DNA from 2 places in the Specibacter sp. NPDC057265 genome. Region 2 is predicted to be linked to the other one. Evidence: predicted binding sites of a transcription regulator. Region 2 holds the regulator's gene; the other holds the start of a gene.

Region 1 (11,076 bases), on a different contig from region 2:
CGCAGGAAGAAATTGTCCGGGGCATTGAGCGGTTGCATCCCGGGGTTCCGCTGGTCGCCATCGGGGACATTGGCACGGCGGGGGTCCAGAGCGTGGGTGTTGACCAGCAGCGCGGTGGATGGCTGGCCACCACGCACTTGATTGAGCTCGGCCACCGCAAGATTGCCCACATCATGGGACCCACGGGCTGGCTCGACGCCCAGGCCCGACGGCGGGGCTGGGAAGCCGCCTTGGCTGCTGCCGGGCTGGAGCCGGGGCCGCTGCTGGTGGGGGACTGGAGTGCCGAATCCGGATATGCGGCGGGCAGGAAATTGCTGGCCAACAGTGATTGTTCGGCAGTATTTGCCGCCAATGACCAGATGTCCCTGGGTGTGATGCGGGCAGCGCATGAACGCAATCTGCGGCTGCCACGGGACCTGTCCATTGTTGGTTTTGACGACAGCCCCGAATCCGGCTTCTACTTCCCGCCTCTGACGACCATTCGTCAGGACTTTGCGGAGCTGGGGCGCCGCTGCGTGGCCATGATCCTCGACGGCATTTCCGGCAATGACCCCTTGTTTTCGGTACGCATCCAGTCCCACCTGACAGTGCGGGCCAGCACCGGGCCGAGGCCTGTGGCGCTGGCCCGCAGTTAGGGTCAGGCAGTGTTGCTTGCAGCATGCCAGGGTGTGGCTCAGGATTTCCGCCGCACAAAGATGCGCTGAAGCACGATGAACACGAGCAATAGTGAACCAATGACGATCTTGGTCCACCAGGAGCTCAACGTGCCGTCGTAGGAAATGAAGGTCTGGACAATGCCAAGGACGAGCACGCCCACCACCGAACCCATCACGAAACCTGCGCCCCCGGTGAGCAGCGTGCCGCCAATGACGACGGCTGCAATGGCATCCAGTTCCATGCCCTGGGCTGCCAGGCTGTAGCCGGAGAGGCTGTAGAAGGAAAACAGGATGCCGGCAATGGCGGAGCACAGGCCGCTAATGACGTACACGAGCACCTTGGTCCGGGGGACCGCCAAGCCCATCAGCACGGCCGACTGCTCATTGCCGCCAATGGCGTAGACGGTGCGGCCCATGCGGGTGTGGTGCAGGATGAAGACCGCAATGACCACCACGGCCAGCGCAATGACAACACTGGGGGAGATGAACAATCCACCCGGAAACTTGATCCGTGTCTGTGCCATGGTGGTAAAGAAGCTGTCGGTGATGGTGATGGAGCTCAGGCTGATGACGTAGCACAACCCGCGTGCCAGGAACAGGCCGGCCAGGGTGACAATGAACGGCTGAATGTCAAAGTATTGGATGGCCAGGCCCATCAACAGGCCAAACACGGCACCCACCACCAGCACAATGACGATGGTGGTTGCCGGCGACCAGCCCGCTTGGAGCAGGCTGGCGGCAATCATCATGCTCAGGGCCACCACGGCACCAACTGACAAATCAATTCCGCCAGTCAAAATCACGAAGGTCATGCCCACGGCGAGGACAAGCAGGAAGGCGTTGTCAACGAGCAGGTTCAAAATCACCTGGCCGGAAAAGAAGCCCGGAAAGATCAGCGATCCCACGGCAAACATGAGCACAAACAAGGCCAGGGTGACCATCACCGGCAAGTACTTTGAAGTGGTCAGGGAGCGTTTGGCTCCGGATCCGGCTGCGACGGGGTAACGGGTCAAAACACTCATTAGTTGGACACCATCACTTTCGGGGCTGTCACGGTTTTCCTGGTGGGCTTCTTCAACAGGGCCCGCATTTTGGGTGACTGCAGCAGGCAGACAATGATGACCACAAGCGCCTTGAAGACAAGCGTGATTTCCGGCGCGATGCCCACCGTGTAGACGGTGGTGGTCAGGGTTTGGATGATGAAGGCGCCCACCACGGTGCCGGCAAGGCTGAAGCGGCCCCCGGCCAGCGAGGTCCCGCCAATGACGACGGCGAGAATAGCGTCCATTTCAATGTACAGGCCGGCGTTGTTGGCATCGGCGGCTGTGACATTGGAGCTGATCATCAATCCGGCCAAGGCTGCGCAGAGGGCACCGAAAATGTACACGATCCACGTCAGGGTGCGGGCGTTGATGCCTGCCAAACGGCTGGCCTCCGGGTTGATGCCCACTGATTCAATGAGTGTTCCCAACGCTGTTTTGCGTGTCAAAAGTGCTGTCAGGGCAAAGACGGCAACGGTGATCAGGATGGAGATGGGAAGCATCAGGAAGTACCCGGCACCAATGGCCTTGAAGTGCGTGTTGGAGACCGAGATGATCTGCCCTCCCGTGACCAGCTGGGCCAGACCGCGTCCGGCAGTCATCAGCACCAGCGTGGCAATGATGGGCTGGATGCCAATGACTGACACCAAAAAACCATTCCACACGCCCATGGCCAGACCAACAACCACAGCCAGGATGATGGCGATGATGGCGGTGGTCAGGGAACCTGGATCCGGGGAGTTGTAAATGTAGGTGCAGGAAACTGCGCCGGCGATGGCCACCACGGCGCCAACGGACAAGTCAATGCCGCGTGAGGCAATGACCAAGGTCATGCCCAGGGCAATCAAAACGGTGGGTGCACCGTTGCGCAGAATGTCAACGAGGCTGCCGTAGAGGTGGCCGTCCTGGACGCGCAGGGAGAAGAAGTCTGGGGCCATGATCTGGTTGAACAGCAGCAGGGCAACAAGTGCCACCACCGGCCAAAGGAGATGCCCGCGAAGAAAGGTTTTCATGATGTGGTTCCGCCTGCGATGGTTTCCATGAGGTCTGTGACACTGACGCTGTCATTGATGAGTTCGGCAATTTTTTCGCGGTCGCGCAGCACGGCGATGCGGTTGGACAGGCGGATCACTTCCTCCAGTTCTGCGGATATGAACAATATGGACATCCCGTCCTTGGCCAGCGAGAGCACCAGCTTTTGGATTTGGGTTTTGGCGCCAATGTCGATTCCGCGGGTGGGTTCATCCAGGATCAGCAGCTTCGGCGAGGTGATGAGCCAGCGCGCCAACAACACTTTTTGCTGGTTTCCGCCGCTGAGGTTGCGAATAAGCGAGTTGGGGTTGGCCGGGCGGATGTCCAGGGCCTTGATGTACTTGTCCGTCAGTTCATCCTGCTGGCGCCGCGGGATGCGGCGCAGCCAGCCGCGGCTGGCCTGCATGGCGAGCACAAGGTTGTCCCTGACCGACAGGTCCCCGATCAGACCTTCCTTCTTGCGGTCTTCGGAGCTGAAGGCAATGCCGGCGTCGATGGCATGGCGCGGAGCGCGGATCTTTGCCGGCGCCCCGGCAATGGTGAGGGATCCGGAGTCGTGCTTGTCTGCACCGAAAAATAGGCGCGCCAGCTCGGTGCGTCCGGAACCGAGCAGTCCGGCCAACCCGATGACCTCCCCGGGGTAAATGGAGAGGTTGAAGGGTTCTATGCTGCCCTTGCGTCCCACGCCGTCGGCGGCAATGACGGGCACGGCGTCGGAACCTGCGAGTTCACGCACGGCCGGGGGTTCGTCGTCCAGGGCGTCCAGGGCGTCGAGTTCCTTGCCGATCATTTTGGAAATCAAATCAAGGCGGGGCGTCTCACGGGTCATGTATTCGCCCACCAGCGCGCCGTTGCGCAGCACGGTCAACCGGTCTGAAATCTCGTAAATCTGTTCCAGGAAGTGGGAGACAAAAAGGATGGCCACACCTGAATCGCGCAGTTCCCGGATGACCCGGAACAGCTGCTTGACTTCACCGGCGTCGAGGGAGGAGGTGGGTTCGTCCAAAATCAAAACCTTGGCGTCCACCTCGACGGAGCGGGCAATGGCCACCAGCTGCTGCACCGCAATTGAATGGCTGGCGAGTTCAGAGCCGGGGTCAATGTCAAGGTGCATGCGGGAAAGGATTTCGCTTGCACGGGCGCGGACGGCCTTCCAATGGATGCGCCCGCCGCGGCGGGGTTCACGGCCCAGCAGGATGTTCTCCTCCACGCTCAAGTTCGAGCACAGATTCACTTCCTGGTAGACGGTGGAAATCCGGGCTTCCTGCGCCTGCGCGGGGGTATTGAACTGTTCTTCCTTGCCCAGCACAACAATTTTGCCTGAATCAATGCCGTAGACGCCCGTCAAGGCCTTGATCAGTGTGGATTTGCCGGCTCCGTTTTCGCCCATAAGGGCGTGGACCTCTCCTTGGAACAGGCGGAAATCCACCGAATCCAAGGCTTTGACACCGGGGAATTCGATGGAGATGCCCTCCATGGTCACCACTGGTATGTCTTCATTCATGGTGTTTCACCTTTGCTGAGGTGGGTGGACGGGCCTTCCCCGTCCACCCACGTTCTGCTGTTGTGGCTGGCGCTGGCGCTACTGTGAGCGTTGCAGGCCGCTCCGGATCAGTATTCGCGCTCCGGCAAGGCTGCCTTGGCCTGCTCGGAATCAAAGGTGGTTTCCTCGGTGACTACGCGTTCGGGAACGGTTTCACCGGCCACAACCTTCTTGGTCAGGTCCATCAGCTGGTCGCCCAGCAGCGGGTTGCACTCAACAATGAAGTTGATTTTGCCGTCCGCAGCAGCAGTCATGCCGTCCTTGGTGGCGTCAACTGAAATGATGGTGATGTCCTTGCCCGGCACCTTGCCGGCAGCTTCGATGGCTTCAATGGCGCCCAGCGCCATGTCGTCATTGTGGGCGTAGACAACGTCAATGGTGGGGTTGGACTTCAGGAATGCTTCCATGACCTGCTTGCCGCCGGAACGGGTGAAGTCACCCGTCTGGGACGCAATCATTTTGAACTTCGGCTCCGCCTTGATGACATCGGCAAAACCCGACATGCGGTCATTGGCCGGCGCTGCGCCAGTGGTTCCCTGCAGTTCAACAATGTTCACGTCCCCGGTGGCTGCTTCCTGGTCCTTGATCAGCCACTCGGCAGCCTTCTCACCTTCGAGAACAAAATCGGAGCCCAGGAATGTCTTGTACAGGGTCTTATCCGGTGAATCAATGGCCCGGTCAGTCAAGATGACGGGAATTTCCGCATCCTTGGCTTCTTTAAGGACTGTGTCCCAGCCGGACTCAACCACGGGCGAGAACGCAATCACGTCCACCTTCTGCTGAATGTAGGAGCGGATCGCCTTGATCTGGTTTTCCTGCTTTTGCTGGGCATCGGAGAACTTCAGATCAATTCCGGCTTCTTTAGCCGAGTCTTGCACGGACTTGGTATTGGCTGTCCGCCAGCCGCTTTCCGCACCAACCTGGGCGAAGCCCAGTGTGATGTCCCCGGAACCACCTGATCCTGCATTGTCGCCTGTGCCGCCACCGCAGCCGGTGAGGGCCAACGCTGCGGCGAGTCCCACGGCCACCAAAGATTTCTTGAACAACTTAACCTCCTGGTACGTCAGTCTCTCGCAGCAGAGGAAAAGTCCCAGGACTGTACCGTCGTTGCTACAAGAGCAGGCCATCGTGACCCGCGTCTCAATTGTTAGCGTTCACAGCTACTTTGTCAAGCGCCTGTGCAACGCCACTTGAATGTGACCTTCCCGCGACAATTCCTTTGGACGTAAATGGCGGTGTTCCGCGTCTTGCTGCGGAAGGGGCGAAAAATGGCCTAAGCGAAACAGATGCTCATTCGAGACCTTTGAGTCCTTGACGAGCCTCCTCGATTATGCAATTGTTAGCGTTCACAAGAGTTTTTTGCCGCCGCTGGCACGGCGCCGGTGCACCGTATCGAAGGGAAATCATGAAGGCGCAGGAATCCTACGTAATTGGCATTGACTACGGCACCCTGTCAGGGCGGGCCGTGGTGGTGCGGGTACGGGATGGGGCCGAGCTCGCCTCCGCCGTGGTGGAGTACCCCCACGCGGTGGTGGAGCGGTCGTTGCCCGGCTCCACGGACAAGCTGCCGCCGGAATGGGCGCTGCAGGTCCCGGAGGACTACCGCCAGGTATTGAAAAAGGCTGTCCCGGCCGCCGTCGCCCAGGCCGGGATCGACCCGGCGGATGTGGTGGGCATTGGCACGGACTTTACCGCCTGCACCATGGTCCCAACCACGGCGGATGGCACGCCCCTGTCGGAGCTGCCGCAGTGGGCCGGTGAACCCCACGCCTATGTGAAGCTGTGGCGCCACCATGCGGCCCAGCCCCAGGCGGAGCGCATCAATGAACTGGCCCGGTCCCGCGGGGAAAGCTGGCTGCCGCGCTATGGCGGGCTGATCTCCTCCGAATGGGAGTTCGCCAAAGGCCTGGAGATGCTGGAAGAAGCCCCCCAGGTGTATGCAGCCATGGACCATTGGGTTGAGGCCGCCGACTGGATAGTCTGGCAATTGACGGGGAGCTATGTCCGCAATGCCTGCACCGCCGGCTACAAAGGCATCCGGCAGGAGGGGCAGTACCCGGACGCGGCATTCCTTGCGGCCTTGAACCCGGACTTTGCCCGCTTTGTGGTGGACAAGGTGGAGCACCCCATCGGAAATCTTGGGGACCGCGCCGGTGGCCTCAGTGCGGAAGCGGCGGCCTGGACGGGCCTGCCCGAAGGCATCCCCGTTGCCGTGGGCAATGTTGATGCGCATGTCACTGCACCGGCCGCCAAGGCTGTTGAGCCCGGCCAGATGGTGGCCATTATGGGCACTTCCACCTGCCATGTCATGAGTTCGCGGGAACTGCGCGAAGTTCCGGGCATGTGCGGTGTGGTGGACGGCGGGATAGTGCCCGGCCTGTACGGCTACGAAGCCGGACAGAGCGGGGTGGGCGACATCTTTGGCTGGTTCATTAAAAATTCGTTGCCTGCGGCGTATGTGGACATGGCCGCCAAAAAGGGACTTGGCATCCACGAGTACCTGACCTCCCTGGCCGAACGCCAAAACATTGGTCAGCACGGGCTCGTCGCCCTCGACTGGCACAGCGGCAACCGTTCGGTGCTGGTGGACCATGAACTCTCGGGAGTGGTGGTGGGCCAGACCCTGGCCACCCGGCCGGAGGACGGGTACCGGGCGTTGCTGGAAGCCACCGCCTACGGGGCACGTGTCATTGTGGAAACCTTCAATGCCGCCGGAGTCCCGGTCACGGAATTTGTTGTGGCCGGTGGCCTCATGAAGAACCCCCTGCTCATGCAGATCTATGCCGATGTGCTGAACATGCCGCTGTCCACCATTGGTTCGAGCCAGGGCCCGGCCCTTGGCTCGGCCATCCACGCCGCCGTCGCGGCCGGCCTTTACCCGGACATCAGGGCCGCATCGGCCGCCATGGGCAGGCTGAACCGCGCCGTGGTGCAGCCCATCCCGGAGAATGTGGCCGCCTATGACGCCCTTTTCGCAGAATACCGTCTCCTCCACGACTACTTTGGCCGTGGCGCCAATGAGGTCATGCACCGTCTGAAGGCCATTGCCCGCGAAGCGCACCGCGACGTGCAAAAAGTTGCTGCGGGGGTGCAGGGATGAGCGGCACACCGGAAACCAAGGCCGCACGCACCGAACCCGGCCACGGCGCAACGCCGGAAACCCTGGCGGCCATCGCGGCCATCAGGACCGACCTTGTTCGTTTGCATGCCGAACTGGTCCGTTACGAACTCGTGGTGTGGACCGCAGGCAACATCTCGGCCAGGGTCCCCGGGGAGGAGCTGATGGTCATCAAGCCTTCCGGGGTGGACTATGACGATCTCACCCCGGAATCCATGGTGGTCACTGATCTTCACGGCACCCCCGTGGACCGCGGCTGGGGCAATCCCGCACTGACGCCGTCGTCCGACACCGCAGCGCATGCCTACGTGTACAGGCATCTGCCCGAAGTGGGCGGGGTGGTGCACACCCACTCCAGCTATGCGACGGCCTGGGCCGTGCGGGGCGAACCCATTCCCTGCGTACTGACCATGATGGGGGACGAATTTGGCGGGGAAATCCCCATTGGCCCCTTCGCCTTGATTGGTGACGATTCAATCGGCCGCGGCATTGTGCAGACACTGAAGGGATCGCGCTCGCCGGCCGTGCTCATGCAAAACCACGGGCCCTTCACCATCGGCGCCACCGCCAAGGCAGCTGTCAAGGCTGCGGTGCTGTGTGAGGAAGTGGCACGCACAGTCCACCTCTCCCGGGAACTGGGCCCCATGATTCCCATCGATGACGCCCACATTGACCAGCTCCATCAGCGCTACCAAAACGTCTACGGACAGTAATCCACCCACCGCCGTGCCTTGAAGGAATGAACATGTCTTTGCAGTTGAACAACTCCCTGTCCGGATACGAAGTCTGGTTCCTCACCGGAAGCCAGAACCTCTATGGCGAGGAAACCCTGCGCCAGGTCGCTGAGCAGTCGGCCGAAGTGGTCAAGACCCTGCAGGACTCCGCCGAGATCCCTGTCCGCGTGGTCTTCAAGGACGTGCTGAAGGATTCCGAGTCCATCCGCCGCGCAGCCATTGACGCCAACGCCGACTCGAAGGTCATTGGGCTCATTGCCTGGATGCACACCTTCTCGCCGGCCAAAATGTGGATCCGCGGGCTGAGCGAGCTGAACAAGCCGCTGCTGCACCTGCACACGCAGGCCAATGTGGCCCTGCCGTGGGCGGACATTGACTTTGACTTCATGAATTTGAACCAGGCCGCGCATGGCGACAGGGAATTCGGGTACATGCAATCGCGCATGGGCGTGGCCCGCAAGACCGTGGTTGGCCACGTGTCCAATCCTTTGGTGCGTGAAAAGATTGGCACCTGGACGCGCGCAGCCGCGGCCGTGGCCCAGATCCGGAGCCTGAAGGTTGCCCGCTTCGGTGACAATATGCGCAATGTGGCAGTCACCGAAGGAGATAAGACCGAAGCCGAAATCCGCTTTGGCGTCTCCGTGAACAGCTGGTCGGTGAACGAACTGGTGGAAGCTGTGGACGCCGCCTCGGAAGCCGATGTTGATGCCCTGGTTGAAGAATACCTGCGCCTGTACAACGTGGCACCGGAACTGCACCCCGGAGCCGCCCGCCATGACTCCCTGCGCTACGGCGCCAAAATTGAACTGGGCCTGCGCAGCTTCCTCGAGGCCGGGGACTTTGGTGCCTTCACCACCAATTTTGAGGATCTTGGCGGCCTGCGCCAGCTCCCGGGCCTGGCCGTGCAGCGGCTCATGGCCGACGGCTACGGTTTCGGGGCCGAGGGTGACTGGAAGACGGCAGTGCTCATCCGCGCCGCAAAGGTCATGGGGGAGGGGTTGCCCGGCGGAGCTTCCCTGATGGAGGACTACACCTATCACCTGGTTCCCGGGGAGGAAAAAATCCTGGGCGCCCACATGCTTGAGGTGTGCCCGTCGCTGACCACCACCAAGCCCTCGCTGGAAGTGCACCCCCTGGGCATTGGCGGCCGCGAGGATCCGGTGCGTTTGGTGTTCGACGCCGATCCCGGTGCCGGCGTGGTCGTCGCGCTTTCGGACATGCGCGAACGCTTCCGCCTCACAGCCAACAAGGTCCAGGTGGTGCCGTTGGATGAGCCGCTGCCGAATCTGCCTGTTGCCCGGGCCGTGTGGAAGCCGCTGCCGGACTTTGCCACCTCCGCCGCCGCCTGGTTGGAGGCGGGAGCCGCCCACCACACCGTCATGAGCACCGCCGTCGGCATCGAGGCTTTCCAGGACTTCGCCGACATCTTCGCGGCAGAGCTGCTGGTGATTGACGAAGACACCACCCAGCGCGGCTTCATGCGGGAAATCCGCTGGAACCAGGCCTACTACCGCCTGGCCCAGGGATTCTAGCGCCAGCTACCCGAAGCTGGCCGCAGCCTGGCACGCAGCAGCGTTCTTCCACCCTGGAGGGGCGCTGCTGTTTGTGCTTGGAGGTGAAAGCGCGCTGCACAAAACGCATGCCACCGGCCTGGTGCAGTAGGCTCCCGAGTGAAACCATCACCCTAGTGAAGGAGCAACCATGAACAAGGTTTTGATTATTGGTGGACACGGGAAAGTCGCCCTGTTACTGGCGCCATTGTTGCAGGAGGCGGGGATGGAAGTCACCTCCGTCATCCGCAACGCAGCCCACATTGATGATGTGGCCGCTGCCGGAGCCACTGCCGTGGTGCATGACGTCGCTTCCGCCTCAGTTGCGGAACTGGCCGATCTGCTGGCCGGCCAGGATGCCGTGGTATGGACCGCCGGAGCCGGCGGCGGCAGCCCCGAACGCACCTACGCCGTGGACCGGGACGCCGCCATCGCCTCCATGGATGCCGCAGCCGCGGCAGGGGTGCAGCGCTACGTCATGGTCTCCTATTTGGGCGCGGGCCAAGATCACGGCGTGCCGGAGGACAACAGTTTCCACGCCTACGCGCAGGCCAAGGCAGACGCCGACGCCCATTTGCAGAGCAGCCAGTTGGCGTGGACCATTGTTGCCCCCGGAGCGTTGACCTTGGCGGAGCCCACACACCGCATTGACCCCACCCCGGCGGCCGGGCGGCCGGAAGGGGCAGCCAATGAAACCTCCCGGGCCAACGTGGCACACGTCATCGCTGCAGTGTTGCAAACGCCCGGGACCATCATGCGCACCGTCGAGTTCAGTGACGGCGAAGTGCCCATTGCAGAAGCCTTGACGCGCTAGCAGGGGCAGCCGGCCCATAGGATAAACAGCGTGGAACAGCTGATATTGATCATTGGGCTCCTATTCGCCACCGTCCTTGCCGTGGGTCTGGGGGACAAGCTCCGGCTGCCCTATCCGGTCATCATGCTCATCATGGCCGGAGCGCTGACCTTCATCCCCGGCTTCCCGGATCTGAGCATTGACCCGGAACTGATCCTGCCCATCTTTTTGCCGCCGCTGCTCTTTGCCACCGCGCAGAAGAGCTCCTGGTCGGTGTTCCGGGTCAGGTGGCGCACGCTGCTGCTTTTGGCGGTGGCGCTGGTGGTGGTTTCCACGGCAGTTGTTGCCGGGGCCGCGTGGATCCTCATTCCCAGCGTGGGCATCCCTGCGGCAGTGGCCTTGGGAGCCATGTGCGCACCGCCGGATCCGGTGGCCGTGGAATCCATTGCCGGGCGCGTACACATGCCGCGCCGCCTGGTGACGGTGCTGCAAAGCGAGGGGCTTTTCAACGACGCCGCGGCCATTGTGATTTTTCAGGCCGCCGTGGCCAGCGCCATGGATGGGCAGACCTTTGGTCCTGGCGTGCTGGGCAGCTTCCTGGTGGGCGCAG
Region 2 (11,076 bases):
GACAGGGCGCGCCGCAGATCCCAGGGGGCCTCCGGGCCCAGCAGCGCATCCACCGATCCCTGGTGGCAGTGTGAGACCAGGGAAATCACCGGATAGGCCAGGATGGCCAGCTCCGGCCGGTCTGCCGCCGGCGGAGCTCCGGCTCCCGTGGCCAGCGTTGCCGCCAGGTGCCCGCCGGCGGAAAATCCAAGCACCCCAATGCGGGTGGTGTCCACGGCAAGCCCGGACTTCCCCGAGCGCAGCCACTTCAGGGCGCTGCGGGCATCATTGAGTGGCGCGGGGTGAAGCGCGTCCGGTGCTTGTTCAGCCGCGACGGCGTAGTGCAGCACCACGGCATTCAATCCCAGGGAATTGAGCCAGCGTGCCACCGGGGCACCTTCGTGGTCCCCATGGCGGTGGTAGCCACCGCCCGGCAGGACAATGAACACCGGCTGGCCGGCCAAAGCCCCGGGACAGAAAATTCCGGGCTGTGGAATTGGGTTCATGGCGTGGCTCCAAGGGTCAGTGCTGCACGGAAAAAATCAAGGACCTGGCGCTGCATGGGCACGGTGAATTCATGGCCCCCGGGCCAAAAGGTGCCGGTGTAGCGGCCGGGGGCATGCAGATCGGCCAGCAGGCTGTGGGCATCATGCATCCCTTGTGCCGGGAACAAGGGGTCAGCCAAGGCGTACTGCACCAGAAACTGCCTTGCGGCGGCAAGTGCTGTAAAGCTGGGCCATTCCCCCAGCCGCCCCAGGCCGGGTGTCTGCAGGAGCCAGGAGTGGGCGTCCAGATAGGCGGGGAGCAGGGATTGGAAGGTGGTCATCATGGCCGTCACCGCGTACCCGCGGATGTCCGGTGACAGTGCCGCCAGCAGCACTGCCCGCCCGCCTCCGCCCGAGAAGCCAAAACAGCCCAGCCGTGCCGGGTCGACGCCCGGTGTTGCCCGCAGCACGGCCAGGGCGGCCAGATCGTCGTGGGCCACCATGCCCGCCAGGCTGGTGCCCATCAGGCCTGCGGCCTTCGCCACGGTGTCCTCATGGAAGGCGGCGGCTGCGTTGTATTCCTGCTCCGGGCCGGGAACATGGTGCGCCTCCCGCCACTGGGCCCGCCGTCCAGCCATGGCATCCTCCGTCCGCCATGGCTGCCGGTCAAGCGGGAAGCGCCGGCTGCCCCAGGCAAAGGTGTCATGGGCCAGCACGGCAAAGCCCTCCCTGGCCAGTTCGGTTGCCACGGCGCGGCCGCCGTACAGCTGGTGCCGCGGGCTGTCGGTTTCCACCCCCGGCTCGGCGCGGCCCGGAGGGAAGGCAATCAGCCGGCTGGCGCCGGTGTATTTGTTGCCGCCATGACAGTGCAGCGCCAACACTCCCGGCAGCGGGCCCCCGGCATCCGCCGGCCGAAGCAGCCAGGCGCGCGTTGTTGGCCCGAAGCCCAACTGCCAGCTCAGCGCGGAGGTGGTCACGCCGTCGTACGTTTCCTCCCAATCGGTGGACACGGCAAGCTCCGTTGGCGGCGCAGGCACACCCAAGGCATCCGCCAGCGGTTGTGACTGCGGGGAAACGCTGGCGGTGCCCCGCAGCTGGACATAAGCGGGCCAGTCATCGTAGCCGGGGATGGCGCTGGGCCGGACGGAGGGATCCACGGGAGCCTTTCTGGGAGATGACGGGCGCCCGTGAAGTCAAGGGCGCCCGTGGACACAGCACGGGTGTTACTTGGCCAGGTTCAAGTTGACCTCGTCAATGAACTTTTTGGCCGCATCAACCGGAGCCGCCTTTTCAAAAAGGACGTCGGTCATATTGCGGTTCAACACCTCCATGGTGGCCGAAGATCCGGCGGGGAACGGCAGGGGCGCCGTCAGCTTCATGTCCGCAATCCGGTCCAGGTAGGCCGCCTCCTTTTGCTGGTTTTCCTTCAACAGCGGCAGGACGGCGGCACGGACCTCAAGGTTCACGGGCATGCCGCGGTCGCTCTTGATCAACTTCCCGGCCTCCTCGCTGTTGACCAGGAAGTCGACAAACTTTGCAGCGGCTGCGGTGTTCTTGGACTTGGCCGAAATGCCGTATTCCATGGATGAACGCAGCCAGGCGCCACCTGACTGGGACTCGCCGGGGAGCTTCATCATGGCCAGTTCATTGCCGGAGTAGGAGTTCATCTGGTTGCTCCAGGAGACCTTCATGGCCTGTTTGCCCTGGCCCAGGAGGGTCTGCTCCGGCTGCGCGGAACCGTCTTCAACTGTTTGGGAAGCCGAGGGGGCGCCACCGGACTTTTGCAGCTCCAGATTCATCTCCAGCCATTGCGCGACCCGGGCTTCGCTGATGCCCAGCTTGGTGCCGTCCTCCGTGTACAGCGGCTCACCGCCTTGGCGTGCCCACACGGCGAGGAAGGAGTCATTGGCCATGGGGGAGGTGCCAAAGGTGCCCTGTGGCGAATTCTTGGAGATCTGCGTGGACAGGTCCTGGTATTCCTCCCAGGTCCAGCTTTCATCATCGGGAAGTTCGACGCCGGCGGCCTTGAAGACCGCAGGGTCAAGGATCATGGACAGGGAGTTCACGCCTGCCGGAATGGCGTACTGCTTGCCGTCGATCTGGCCGAGCTCCACGGTGCCGGGAGCGAACTTGGCGGTGTCAATTTCATCCTTGACCTTCTCCAGGTCCAGCAGGACCCCGCGGCTGGAGTACTCGCTGGGGTAGGAGCCGCTCATGGCCAACACATCGGGCGTGTCACCGCCGGCAATCTGGGTTGCCATCTTGTCCCAGTAGGCGCTGAACTCGGTATTTTCGCCCTTGACCTTAATGCCGGGGTTTTGCGCCTCAAAGGCCTTGATGACTTCAAAAGTCGTCTTGGCCCGGGCGTCATTGCCCCACCAGGCAAAGCGGATGGTGACGGGATCCTCCGCCGTACCGGTTGTCCCGCTGGTGCTGGAGGCTCCGCAACCCGTCAGCAGCAGCGACGCCGCAACAAGGGCCCCCGTGGCGAGCGTCATTGATTTTTTGAGCTGAAACATCATTGTCCAATCTCTATGGTGTTGCGTTCCCGCGGTTCGGAAGCCGTTGTGGCGTCCGTCACAGAAAACGCTTTCTCGAAATCTAGCCGACGGGCTGTACAGACGTCAAGAAAACGCTTACTTTGGAATAAGCCGCTTGGGTTTGTGGTCTGGATCTCATCCTTTGGGCAACCATCCAGCTGCGCAGCCGGCCCGCCAGCACGCACGTTTTGAACGCAAGTACACAGTTCCCAATTTTCCCCGAGATAAAAGCAAAGGAGGTTCTCATGCTGGTTTACCACCACCATGATGGTGCCTGCACCGCACGCATGATCGACCCCGCGACAGCGCCAGTGGAGGTTCAGCGATGAGCGCGCTGGGCGAACTTTCCAGGATGAAGCGCCGCACGGTCCCCAAATCCGCAGCCGAGAAGAAGGATGACAGGCGCGACAACAAAGCCGCATACATCTTCCTGCTGCCGTGGCTCATTGGCCTGCTGTTCATCACCGTCGGCCCCATGGTGGCCTCGCTGTATTTGTCGTTCACTGACTACAACCTGCTGCAGGCGCCCAACTTCACGGGCCTGGACAACTTTGCCCGGATGCTCCAAGACACCCGCCTGCACAATTCCCTCGGTGTCACCTTCACCTATGTCCTGGTGGGCGTGCCCATCCAGTTGGCGGTGGCGCTGTTGATTGCGCTGGTGCTGGACAAGGGAATCCGGGGCCTGCCCTTTTACCGTTCGGTGTTTTACCTGCCGTCCCTGCTGGGTGGATCAGTGGCCATTGCTATCCTCTGGAAGCAGATTTTCGGCACCACGGGGCTGGTCAACCAGCTTCTGGCCATGGTGGGCATCCAGGGGCCCGGCTGGATTTCAGACCCAAATACAGCCTTGGGATCCATCATTTTGCTCCATGTGTGGACCTTTGGCGCCCCCATGATCATCTTCCTGGCAGGGCTGCGCCAGATCCCCGCCATGTATTACGAGGCGGCGGAGGTTGACGGCGCCACGGCGTGGCAAAAATTCCTCAACATCACCATCCCGCTCTTGAGCCCCATCATCTTCTTCAACCTGGTCCTGCAGATCATTGGCGCCTTCCAGTCCTTTACGCAGGCCTTCATCGTCTCCGGCGGCAGCGGCGGTCCGTCCGATTCAACCATGTTCTTCACGCTCTACCTCTACCAAAAGGGGTTCGGACAGTTTGACATGGGTTACGCCTCCGCCATGGCCTGGGTGCTGCTGGTGATCATCGGCGTCTTTACCGCCATCAACTTCGTCGCGTCTAAGTATTGGGTGTTCTACGATGACTAATCTGCAAACGGTATCTGAAATTCCGGCCATCCCGACGCCGCCCCCCGGCCGGCGCAAAAACGCCAAGGTGCGCGCCTCCCGGGGAACGTTGTCCTTTAGCGCCAGGGCCCGCAGCCGTGCCCTGACCAAGCACTTGATTTTGATCGTGTGCGGTGCCGTGATGATTTATCCGCTGTTGTGGATGGTGGTTTCCTCGGTGCGGCCCAATGAACTCATCTTCAAGGACCCCGGGCTGTGGTTGAGCACCCTGGACATGAGCAACTATGCCAATGGCTGGTCAGCGCTGACGCATCCCTTTGGCCACTACATGCTCAACTCCGCGATCGTGGTGATCGGGTCCATCCTGGGCAACTTGATTTCCTGTTCCATGGCCGCCTATGCCTTTGCGCGGCTGAAGTTCACCGCCAGCAAGATCCTGTTCGGCATCATGTTGATCACCATCATGCTGCCGTTCCACGTGGTGATAGTTCCCCAGTACGTGCTGTTCTCGCAAATTGGCTGGGTCAACACCTTCTGGCCGTTGATTGTGCCCAAACTGCTGGCCACGGACGCGTTCTTTGTGTTCCTGATGGTGCAGTTCATCCGCGGCATTCCCAAGGACCTGGACGAGGCGGCCCGCATTGACGGCGCCGGCCACCCCCGCATCTTCCTGCAGGTCATGCTGCCGCTGATGGTCCCGGCCCTGGCAACCACCACGATCTTTACCTTCATTTGGACGTGGAACGACTTCTTCGGCGCCCTGATCTACCTCACGGATCCGGACATGTTCACAGTTCCTGTGGCCTTGCGGGCCTTTGTGGATTCCCAGGCCGGCACCAGTTGGGGCTCCTTGTTCGCCATGTCCATTGTGTCCCTGCTGCCGGTGTTCATGGTCTTCCTCTTTGGCCAGCGGTTCCTGATCAAGGGCATTGCCACCACCGGCATCAAGTAACGCCCACCGCACCCAGGGTCCCCGCGCCACCGGCCATGCACGACGCCGGCACGGGGACCTTGCGCTGCGCCCCTGCCCTGTGGCCTCACCCCGGAGCCACCTCCAGCACATAGGATGTCCGGAGGAAAATGTTTGCCCGCGTCGAAGCCGGGCCCCACCGGAATGGAATCCGCCTCATGCCCCAGTTTGATTTGCCCCTTGAGGAACTGCAAGGGTACTCCTCGACCCTCACGGAGCCTGCGGACTTTGACAGCTACTGGGATGACACCCTGGCCCAGGCCCGCACCTTTGACCTGGCCCCCAGCTATGTGCCGGCAGAGAACCTGCTCACGGTCATTGACAGCTTTGACGTGGCTTTTTCCGGTTACGGCGGGGACCGCATCAAGGCGTGGCTGCATCTTCCCGCCAACCGCACGCCCGGCGCAAAGCTGCCCGTGGTGGTGCAGTACGTGGGCTATTCCGGGGGCCGCGGCCTCATTCAGCAGGACACCGCCTGGGCGCAGGCCGGCTACGCACACTTCATCATGGACACCCGCGGCCAGGGCTACGGCGGGATCCTGGGGGAGACCCCGGATCCGCACCTGTCCGCCGGCGATGTGGCCCATCCCGGTCTGATGACCCGCGGCATTGCCAGCCGGGAAAGCTACTACTACCGCCGCGTCTACGTCGACGCCTTCCGCGCCATTGAGGCCGCGCAACAGCATCCCGGGGTGGATGCCGGCAAGGTCATTTTGGCGGGCATCAGCCAGGGCGGAGGTTTGGCCATTGCCGCCTCCGGATTGGCTGCCGGTCGGCTCGACGGCGTCATCGCCACCCTGAGCGACGTTCCCTTCCTGCAGGATTTTCCCCGCGCCATTGACCTGGCCGTCAGGGGGCCGTACCCGGAAATCGCGAACTTCCTGCAACGCCACCGCCACCGGCATGGGCAGGTGCTCGAAGTGCTCAATTATTACGACGGCGTGCACCTTGCCAGCCGCTGCACGGCCCCGGCGCTTTATTCGGCCGCCGGCAGGGACGACATTTGCCCGCCGTCCACCGTCTACGCCTCCTACAACGCCTACGGGTCCAAATCGGGACGGAACCCGGCTAAAAACATCGAGTTTTACCCTTTCAACAACCATGAGGGCGGGCAGGAGCACCACCGGGTGGAACAGCTGCATTACCTGGCCAATTTGCTGGCTGGCTGATTATCTGCCTATGGTGTGGGCATGACAAACCGTTGGTATGCGTATTTTTCGTTGGCTCTGGAGGGGCCCGCGTCTCACTGACACGCATCCAATTTTCCTTCAGAGCCCACAGGACAGAGAAATTTTTCTCTGTCCTTCGCCATTTCCGGCGGGCTTCTGAGAAGGGGGTCCGCCATCAGCCCAGCTAAGGACCCCGCCCCATGAGCATCACCGCAGCCAGCCCCGCAGCCAATCCAGCCAATCCAGCCAATCCAGCCAATACCGCCAATTTACGCATCAGCCAGTTCACCTCGCTGCCCTCACCGGCGCAACTGCTGGCGCAGCTGCCCTTGGACGCGCAGCTGGCAGGCGTCGTCGAACGGGGACGGGAGGAGGTCCGGGCCATTTTGGATGGTGTGGACGACAGGCTCCTGGTGGTGGTGGGGCCCTGCTCCATTCATGACACCCGCGCCGGCCTGGACTACGCCCGCCGCCTGGCTGCAGTGGCTGCGGCGCATGAGGAGGATCTGCTCATTGTGATGCGCGCCTACTTTGAAAAGCCGCGCACCACCGTTGGCTGGAAGGGCCTGATCAACGATCCGGCCCTGGACGGCAGCCACGATGTGGGGGCAGGGCTGCACCTGGCCCGGACCTTCCTGCGTGACGTGGCCGCCCTGGGGCTGCCCACTGCCACGGAGTTCCTGGAGCCCATCAGCCCGCAGTACACCGCCGACCTCATCTCCTGGGGTGCCATTGGCGCCAGAACCACCGAAAGTCAGATCCACCGTCAATTAAGCTCGGGCTTGTCCATGCCGGTGGGATTCAAGAACGGCACCGATGGTGATCTGCAGGTGGCACTTGACGCCTGCAATGCCGCCGGCGCGGCGCAGTCCTTCCTCGGGATCGACGCCGACGGCCGGGCGGCACTGGTCAGCACGGCCGGGAACAGGGACGCGCACGTGATCCTGCGTGGGGGACGCAAGGGGCCCAACTACCGGGCCGGGGACGTGGCGCAGGCGGCAGGCCTTGCCGCTGCGGCTGGCGTCAACCCGCGACTCATTGTGGACGCCAGCCATGCCAACTCCGGCAAAAGCCATCACCGCCAGGCCGAAGTGGCGCTGGACATTGCCGCGCAGCTGGAGTCCGCTGACACCTCGGCCCACACCATTGCCGGGGTCATGCTGGAGAGCTTCCTGGTGGGTGGGGCGCAGGGCCTGAACGTTCAGGAGGTCGCTGCCGGCACCGCCAATCTGGTGTACGGCCAAAGCGTGACGGATGCCTGCATGGACTGGGGCATCACCGTGGAGGTGCTGGGCAAATTGGCGCAGGCGTCCCGCACGCGCCGCACCGCCGCCAGCTAGTTCCGGCGAAAACGGTGGTGAACCCCGCGCCCCGTCGCGGGACGGGCGTGGTGCAGGGCACAGAAGGCCAGGGACGGCCCGGTTCGGTGCATACAGGGTAAAGGCGGTACCCTAGGAAAGATCCATTTTCGGCTTTGACCGATTCCTGCGATCGGTCGACCTAATCGTTTACGGCCTCTTCGAGGCTGTTCTATGCAGTTTGTGAGGAACTTTCATGGGTTCAGTAGTCAAGAAGCGCCGCAAGAGGATGTCCAAGAAGAAGCACCGCAAGCAGCTTCGCAAGACACGCCACCAGCGTCGCAATAAGAAGTAGAACTTCTTATTGCGTAAAGCACCCGTTCACCCTTTGCCGGGTGGGCGGGTGTTTTTGTTGCGGCCGGTGGGGAGCCGCCGCAGTCAGCGCCTGCGCATCATGGATACGCCGCGCCACAAACCATAGACGACGCCGGCACCCGTGGCGGCCCGCAAACCCCAGGTGGCGGCCCGCCGGCCTGAACGGAAGTCGTAGATGGGCCAGTTGTTGTCCCTGGCGTGCCGGCGCAGCTGCCCGTCGGGGTTGATGGCCACCGGGTGGCCCACCGCCATGAGCAGGGGGATGTCATTAAAGGAGTCGCTGTAGGCCCAGCAGCGCTTTAAATCCAGTCCCTGCGCCAGGGCCAGTTCCTTCACGGCGCGGCCCTTTGCGGCACCGTGCAGAATTTCCCCCACGAGGCGCCCGGTGTAGTGTCCGTCCTCAATTTCGGCCACAGTCCCCAGCGCACCGGTGAGGTTCAGGCGCTCGGCCATCACCCCGGCGACCTCAACGGGAGTGGCAGTCACCAGCCACACCTGACGCCCGGTGCTTAGGTGTTCATCGGCCAGGGCCTTGGTTCCGGGCCAGATTTTGGAGGCGATCATCTCGTCGTAGACCTCGCCGCCAATTTCGCGAATGAACTCGGCGCTGATGCCGGCGGCCAGTTTTTGGGCGGAATCCTGAATGGAATGGACATCACTCATGTTCTCGCCGCGCAGGATGAACTTGGCTTGTTTCCAGGCAAAACCCGCTGCGTCGTGGAGCGTAAAGGCACGCTTTTGGTACATTTTGCGGGCCACATGGAACAGGCTTGCGCCCTCCATCATGGTGTTGTCCACGTCGAAGAAAGCCGCCTCGCCAAGGTGCTGCACAGTAGTCGAGGAGGTCTCGGCTCTGTCAAGGATCGCGTCGGGCATGCAACGAGTCTAGTCAATGCATGCCCCTGTGCCCGCCACCGGCTGCGGCGGGGGGACTGTGGGGAAACTTTCGTTGGCGTACCGTTGCAGGCATGGATCCTTTGCCTTCCCAGCCCGTCCCGCCGGCAACTTCTCCCACGGTGCAGTTGCTGACCAAAGCCGGCTGCCACCTCTGCGAGAACGCCCGGACCGTGGTGGCCCAGGTCAGTGGCGAGCTGGGGCTGGCGTGGGATGAAGTGGACATTGCCCAGGATGCGCAGCTGGGGGCCCGCTATGGGGAGGAAATCCCCGTGGTGCTGGTGGACGGCGTGCCCCGGGACTTTTGGCACATTGATCCGGAGCGTCTGCGCGCCATTTTGACGTCCCTGGGCGGCGGGCACTAGTCGTGGCGCGTCTTGCTTTTGGCACTGAACCGCCCACGACTTAGAGTTGAGGCAGACCCTGGCGGGCGTGTTGACGCCCTCGTGAAGTCATTGCGAGCGGCCGTGGCCTGAGAAGGTGGAGAGTGATTTAATGGCACTGCAGACATCGCAGGAGGGCAAGGCCCAGCCCGGCCCCGAGCTGCCGCCTGCAACGGTCTCACGCTTGACCCTGTACCTGCGCACCTTGAATGCCCTGCTCGCTGAGGGCGCGGTGAGCGTGTCCTCCGAAGCGCTGGCCGAATCAGCCGGCGTCGGCTCCGCCAACGTCCGCAAGGACCTGTCCCACTTGGGCTCCTACGGCACCCGCGGGGTGGGCTATGACGTGGCAACCCTGAGCCGGCGCATTGTCCAGGCCCTGGGATTGACCCAGGAATGGCGGGTTGCCATTGTGGGGGCCGGCAACCTGGGCCGTGCCCTGGCCCGCTACGCAGGATTTGAATCCCGCGGTTTCCACGTCGCTGCGCTGCTGGACGCCGACCAAATGGTGGTGGGCACCGAAATTGGCTGGCTGCGCGTCAGCGATGTGGCCAATTTGGAGTCGGTGCTCAAGTCCACGCGGGCCAATATGGTGGTTTTGGCCCTGCCCGCAGCCGTGGCACAGTCCATCTGCGACCGGGTGGTGGCGGCCGGGGTCCACAGCATCCTCAGCTTCGCTCCCGTGGCCCTGAGCACCCCGGAGCATGTGAACCTGCGCAAGGTGGACATGGCCACGGAACTGCAGATCCTTGCCTATCATGCCCAGCGGATGCAGGAAACGGTCCTGGAACAGGAACGCCCCGGCGCCTGACTGCTGCGGCGGGGCGTTGGGTCTGGTTCAGGGCAGTGTCACGGCATCAGCGCCCGCCGCGGCGGGACTTTTCTGCGGCAAAGAACTCCTTGGCGGGGGAGCGGTAGAGCAGGAAAACCCCCACCAGCCCCAACAGGATCTGCGCAATGGCCAGGGGGTTGGGCTGCACCAAAAAGGTGATGGACAAGATGCCCAGCACCAGCGCGGTGGTGCGTGCCCAGCCTGCTCCGCGGCGGATGGCCCGGGCCAGCCAAAAGTAAACCACGGCCATGGCCAGGCTGATGACAAAGGCCACCACGAGTGCGGCATTGACCAGTGCCGGGTCCGCGTAGGCGTCGGCCATGGCGGGGGTGGCGGCCATGCTGCTTTGCAGCACCTCGATCACGGAGGCCTTCAACGTGGGCACGAACAGCACTGCGAGCAGCGCAATCACCGACATTGCCTGGATGACGCCGGCAAGCATGATCAGCCGGGCGCCGGTGAGGACCTTGCCTGGAATGGCTGCGGGCATGGTTGACGTGCCGGGCTGGCCGCCGCCAAAGCCGGGGTAGGAGGGGGCAGGAGCAATGTTCCGCCCCGCCAGGGCCGCCTTTTGCGCGTCCTGGATTTCCTGCGGCGGCTCCCAGCCTGCCGGGGCGTATTGACCGTACCGCGGGACGCCGGGAGCAATTTCACCGTAACTGGAGTCAATGGCGGGACGCTCTGGTGATTCTTCACCGGGGGTGGTCATGACTGCTGCTCCCTCACTCCTGTTGGACCTTGCACGGCAGACGGGCTGCACCGCCTGGGACGCAGGCAATGCGCTGCCTGGCGCCTGCGGCTTTCCTTAAACCCTACGCGACCTCCCGCGCGCCCGCTGCCGTGCCGGGTGAAGAGGTGCCCTGGCGTGCCGGGAGCCGGCGGGAATGCACAAAAAATGCCGGCCC

The links. Region 2 encodes Rex, which represses fermentation and respiration genes when NADH is low (regulators of the CRP and FNR family bind a similar motif). Its sites were predicted from a motif close to CTTGTGAANNNNTTCACAAG; they were not measured.
Region 1: a site for Rex is predicted at 5,605-5,624, ahead of araB (ribulokinase). Genes of this name have one in related genera too.

What each region holds. Positions count from the first base shown of each region.
Region 1 covers NZ_JBHUYE010000004.1:133,898-144,973, forward strand. The annotation lists gene ACFUCV_RS04865 (LacI family DNA-binding transcriptional regulator) at 1-635, shown strand, start outside; gene yjfF (galactofuranose ABC transporter, permease protein YjfF) at 674-1,678, opposite strand; gene ACFUCV_RS04875 (ABC transporter permease) at 1,678-2,709, opposite strand; gene ACFUCV_RS04880 (sugar ABC transporter ATP-binding protein) at 2,706-4,232, opposite strand; gene ACFUCV_RS04885 (ABC transporter substrate-binding protein) at 4,340-5,317, opposite strand; gene araB (ribulokinase) at 5,677-7,371, shown strand; gene ACFUCV_RS04895 (L-ribulose-5-phosphate 4-epimerase) at 7,368-8,102, shown strand; gene araA (L-arabinose isomerase) at 8,135-9,655, shown strand; gene ACFUCV_RS04905 (NAD(P)H-binding protein) at 9,825-10,487, shown strand; gene ACFUCV_RS04910 (Na+/H+ antiporter) at 10,518-11,076, shown strand, end outside.
Region 2 covers NZ_JBHUYE010000019.1:5,790-16,865, reverse strand. The annotation lists gene ACFUCV_RS12355 (alpha/beta hydrolase) at 1-485, opposite strand, end outside; gene ACFUCV_RS12350 (acetylesterase) at 482-1,621, opposite strand; gene ACFUCV_RS12345 (ABC transporter substrate-binding protein) at 1,688-2,986, opposite strand; gene ACFUCV_RS12340 (carbohydrate ABC transporter permease) at 3,330-4,274, shown strand; gene ACFUCV_RS12335 (carbohydrate ABC transporter permease) at 4,267-5,205, shown strand; gene ACFUCV_RS12330 (acetylxylan esterase) at 5,382-6,392, shown strand; gene ACFUCV_RS12325 (3-deoxy-7-phosphoheptulonate synthase) at 6,593-7,732, shown strand; gene ACFUCV_RS12320 (30S ribosomal protein bS22) at 7,947-8,045, shown strand; gene ACFUCV_RS12315 (HAD family hydrolase) at 8,129-8,941, opposite strand; gene ACFUCV_RS12310 (glutaredoxin family protein) at 9,034-9,324, shown strand; gene ACFUCV_RS12305 (redox-sensing transcriptional repressor Rex) at 9,455-10,150, shown strand; gene ACFUCV_RS12300 (hypothetical protein) at 10,197-10,880, opposite strand.